Regions from separate parts of the Streptomyces sp. NPDC046335 genome, predicted to be linked through region 2. Evidence: riboswitches for the same ligand, from Rfam matches in the RefSeq annotation. Region 2 holds a riboswitch; the other holds the start of a gene.
What was found. A riboswitch is a leader RNA that binds a small molecule or an ion and turns the genes downstream of it on or off. The one in region 2 is predicted to bind cobalamin.

Region 1 (2,194 bases), on a different contig from region 2:
ACGAGGACGTCGGGGTCGCGGTCGGCGACGGTCTCCCAGTTGATCTGGGGCCACTCCTCGTGGGTGTCGTCGAAGACATTCTCGGCGCCGAGCTCGCGCGTGATGATCCCGGGGGCGCCGCAGCAGCCCGCCATGTACGGGGCGTCGGAGTTGGCGAACCAGTAGAGGAGGGAGGTGTCGGAGGCGTCGATGTCCTCGGTGGCCCTGGCCACGCGGCCCTTCAGCTCCGCCACCAGCTTCTCGCCGCGCTTCTCTACGCCGAAGACCTTAGCCAAGTCCCGTACCTCGCCGTAGACGGTGTCCATGGTGAGGGTCTTCACGCGCTTGCCGTCGCCGCCGCCGTCGTTGTCCTTGCCCGCGCAGTCGCTGGGCGAGACGTAGACGGGGACGCCGACGTCGGTGAACTTGGCGCGGTCGGCGACGCCGCCCTTGCCGACGGTGTAGAGGAAGGAGGCGCTGACGAAGTCGGGCTCCTTGGAGAGGACCTTCTCCATGGCGGGGTAGCGGTCGGCGAGCCGCTCCACCCCGGCGTTGTCCTTCTCCAGATTCTTCAGGACCGGGTCGGTCCAGGTGCCGGTGCCCGCCATGCGGTCGGCGAGGCCGAGGGAGAGCAGGATCTCCGTGGAGCCCTGGTCGAGCGAGACGGCTCGCTGCGGCGGGGCCTTGACCTCGGTCTTCTCGCCGCAAGAGGCGACTGTCACGGGGTAGCCGTCCCGCGCGGCCCCCGCCGTCCTCGCCCCGTCGGCGGAACCGCCGCCGCAGGCGGTCAGCGTCGCGAGCACTCCCGCGCAGCACAGGGCGAACGGGACGAACCGGTTGAACGGGGAGGACAGAGAGAGCGGGGGAAAGGGGAACTGAAGTATTCGGGCTTTCGAGGACACGTGATCCCTTGAGTCTCACGGCTCATACGCGGAGCCTGGCCTGCGTCACGGCCCCTGCCGCCCGGTGTGCGGGCAGAGGCGCCAGCAGGTCTTCGGACTCGGGATCGACCGGGCGGAGCGCCTTCCCGGGCGTCCGTGGACGCCCAGTGGCCATGTGCTCCGCCCGTCCCCCTCACCGCTGCGCGTCAGTTCCGGATTCGCACCGGATTCCCTGGCCCAGGTGTGGGTTTGACTGGCTTGCGCAAGTTATCACGCGGGCTCAGGGGGTCTTGCCGGGCCTCGGCTCCCCGCGGTAGGTGCCGAAGAACCAGCGGTTGCCCTCGGGATCGGCGATGCCGAATTCGCGACTGCCGTACGGTTTGTCCTCGATCTCCCTGATGATCTCCACGCCGGCCTCGGTGAGGCGGGCGTACAGGGCGTCCACCTGGTCGGTGACGACGTAGGCACCGGAGGCGCCGGGCTTGCCGCACGCGCCGTCGGCCGCGGCCGGGTCGTACGAGCCGAGCATGATGCCGCCGCCCTCGGGCCAGTCGAGCTGGGCGTGGGCGACGCGGCCGCCGTCCTCGTACACGGCGGTGCGCAGGAAGCCGACGGTGCCGACGAAGAAGTCGATCAGGGCGTGGGCGTCCTCGGCCTGGAGGGTGGGCCAGATGGTGGGGGCAGGTGTGGTGCTCTGGGTGGTGTCCATGTCTCTTACTCTCCGTCCGGCGCGTGCGCCCCGGCTTGGATATTCCGGCACTCTTCGGCCAGCCAGCCGGTGGGGCTCGCTCCCGTGTACTGCCGGAAGTCCCGTACGAGGTGGGAGTGGTCGTAGTAGCCGCAGTCGGCCGCGGTCCGTGCCAGGTCCTGCGGGGCGCCCTTCGCGGCGGCGCGGGCCACGGCGGCCTTGGCGTGCTGGAACCGCATCAGGCGCGCCGCCTGTTTCGGGGCGAGGCCCGTCTCGGCGCGGAACAGCGAGGTCAGGCGGCGTTCGCTGAGCGCCACGTGGCGGGAGAGGCCGCCGAGGGTGCCCGCGCCGCGGTGCCTCGCCAGCCAGGCCCAGGCCTCGGCGACCTCCGGGCGTACGGAACCGGCCGCCCGGTCGTCGGCGGCGCGGCGGCGCAGATAGGCGGAGAGGGCGGCGAAGCGGTCCTCCCAGTCGTCGAGCTCGCAGAGGTGCTCACGGAGCTCGGCGGCGCGCTCGCCGAACACGTCCGTGCCGTGGACGACGAGCTCACCGGTCAGCGCGGCCGCGGGCAGGCCGAGGAGCGCGCGGGCCGCGAGGGGGTGGACGGCCAGCTGGATGCCGGCCTCGTGCTCGGGCTGGACGACAT
Region 2 (2,194 bases):
GGGCTGGACGCCGACCAGCCGCACCGAGGGGTCGGTGGCGCGCAGGCGTTCCACGAGGCCGCCCGTCGAGGCTCCGGAGCCCACCCCTCCGACGACGGTCAGTGCGGTCGCGGGGAACGCGGTGGTGATCCGGTCGGCGACCTCGTGGTAGCCGAGGTAGTGGACGTCGTCGTGGTACTGGCGCATCCAGTGCCAGGCGGGGTGGTCGGCCAGGATCTCCTTCACCCTCCGTACCCGTAACTCCTGGTCCAGCTTGAGGTTCTCGGAGGGCCGGACCTGTTCCACGGTGGCGCCGAGGATCTCCAGCTGGGCGCGGGTGGTGATGTCCACGGTGGTGGACGCGACGATGTGGCAGCGCATGCCGTAGCGGTGACAGGCCAGCGCCAGGGCGTAGGCGTAGATGCCGCTGGAACTGTCGACCAGGGTCTGTCCCGGACGGATCGTGCCCCGTTCCAGCAGGTGGCGGACAGCGGCGAGCGCGGAGTAGATCTTCATCGACTCGAACCGGATCAGGACGAGGCCGTCGCAGAGCCGGACGAGATCGGGGACCTTCAGGGCGTCGGCGATGTGAGGGTGGATCACCCGTAGCCTCCTTGGGCGAAGGAACACTGCTGGCCGAGCGAATGAAAGAAGGCGGACAGTTCGGACTTCAGGGCGGCGTCGGGGCGGCCGGGGAAGAGATAGCCGATCAGACAGCCCGTGTGGGCGACGAAGACGCCGTCGGCGCCGAACCGCTCCTGGTGGGCGAGCATGCTGTCGAATGCCGCCTTGGGCAGCACCCGCTGTGACAGGGCGGCGCTGGCGGTGGCCGCCCGTGCGACCGCGGCCGGATCACCGGAGACGAATCCCTTCAGCAAGTCGGTCAGGCACCGTTCGTACTCCTCCCCGTGCCGCCGGTAGTGCGCCAGCAGCAGGTCGGTGACGGCGGCGGTGTCCACCGTCCCGGGCTCGGTGATGTACGCGGTGTGGAAGCCGATGTCCGTGCCCAGCCGCCGCACCACCCGGTGCCGGCCACTGAGGTACAGGGCGAACTCGTCGAGGAAGACGCTGTCCGCCCGTTCGATCGCCGCCAGGACGCCGAGGACCACGTCCGCGTCATACGGCAGGGCGAAGAGCCGGAACAGGCAGCGCAGGGTCGCCACGATGTCGGCGGTCGAACTCGCCATCCCCACGCCCACCCGAAGGTCGGAGTGGGCGCTCCAACGGCCCGGTGGCAGCGTGAGCCCGAAGTGCTCCACGAAGAGCCGGGCCCGCGATCGCGGACTTCTCCCCGAGCGGCAGCGGGTCCGGCGGATCCGTCCCGTGGGTGAAAGTCACCCGGGAACGGCGGCCCACGGGAAACGACACGACGGCGATGGCCGGATCGGGGCCTGCCCGCAGCGGACCCTGGTACAGCTCGCCCAGGGTGCCGTGGCAGACACCGGAGACGGTACGGCCCGTCACGAACCCCTCCTCCTGTCCGCGTCCTGGAATGCGACCGGGGAGGAGGCGCCGTGCGGGGCGTGCCCCGCGGGTATCCCGTCCGTACCGCCGACCCAGTCCTCGAGGTCACCGCGCACCACCCGCACAGCACGTACGGGCGCAGTGGCAGGTCTTCGGACTCGTGGGCTCGCTCACCGGGGACACCGGTCACCGGCGGGCATCTACCGGCCGTCGCTTCCCGGCCCCGAACCGACTCGGGCCAGTGCTGATGACGGCTTTCGTTCCCACTCACCGCTGCGGGACAGTCCCGGATTCCCACCGGGTTCCCTCTTGCGTCGCGCCGCCAATACCTGGTCGGACAGGAGACGCGAACCGACTGCGGGCATGAGCGTAGGGCGGCTCACGCCGCTGCGGGAGGGGCGCGGCGTCAGTTGTCCGGATGCGATCGTCCGGGCGGCGGCATCGGAGCCTTGAGACGACTCGGCCGACCCGGACAACACTCTGGCCGAATGTGTCCTCCGTATTTCCGGCCACGCCGGTCACACTGGTGCGTCGACGTCACCCGCACCTCCCCTCGGAGTACCGCGCCCGGAAGGCCCAGGATGCTGCCAGAGACGACCCCGGAGGACGACGGCACGACATCCCCGCCGCCCGCCCGTGAGCGGCGTCCGCCCGATCGCGTCGTGCTGCGCGCCGACCTGCGCGCCGCGCTCCCCGACGCGGGCGCCGCCGTCCTGGTCACGGCGGCCGTCTTCGCGTTCCTGTACGCCCG

Region 1: another riboswitch for cobalamin. It lies ahead of ACZ6JY_RS38000 (ABC transporter substrate-binding protein); the one in region 2 lies ahead of ACZ6JY_RS36350 (GHMP family kinase ATP-binding protein).

What each region holds. Positions count from the first base shown of each region.
Region 1 is NZ_JBVJFF010000022.1:25,671-27,864, forward strand. It holds gene ACZ6JY_RS38000 (ABC transporter substrate-binding protein) at 1-797, opposite strand, end outside; cobalamin riboswitch at 948-1,133, opposite strand; gene ACZ6JY_RS38005 (VOC family protein) at 1,141-1,569, opposite strand; gene ACZ6JY_RS38010 (AraC family transcriptional regulator) at 1,575-2,194, opposite strand, start outside.
Region 2 is NZ_JBVJFF010000019.1:101,217-103,410, reverse strand. It holds gene ACZ6JY_RS36355 (cysteine synthase family protein) at 1-582, opposite strand, end outside; gene ACZ6JY_RS36350 (GHMP family kinase ATP-binding protein) at 579-1,238, opposite strand; cobalamin riboswitch at 1,571-1,814, opposite strand; gene ACZ6JY_RS36345 (ferric reductase-like transmembrane domain-containing protein) at 2,025-2,194, shown strand, end outside.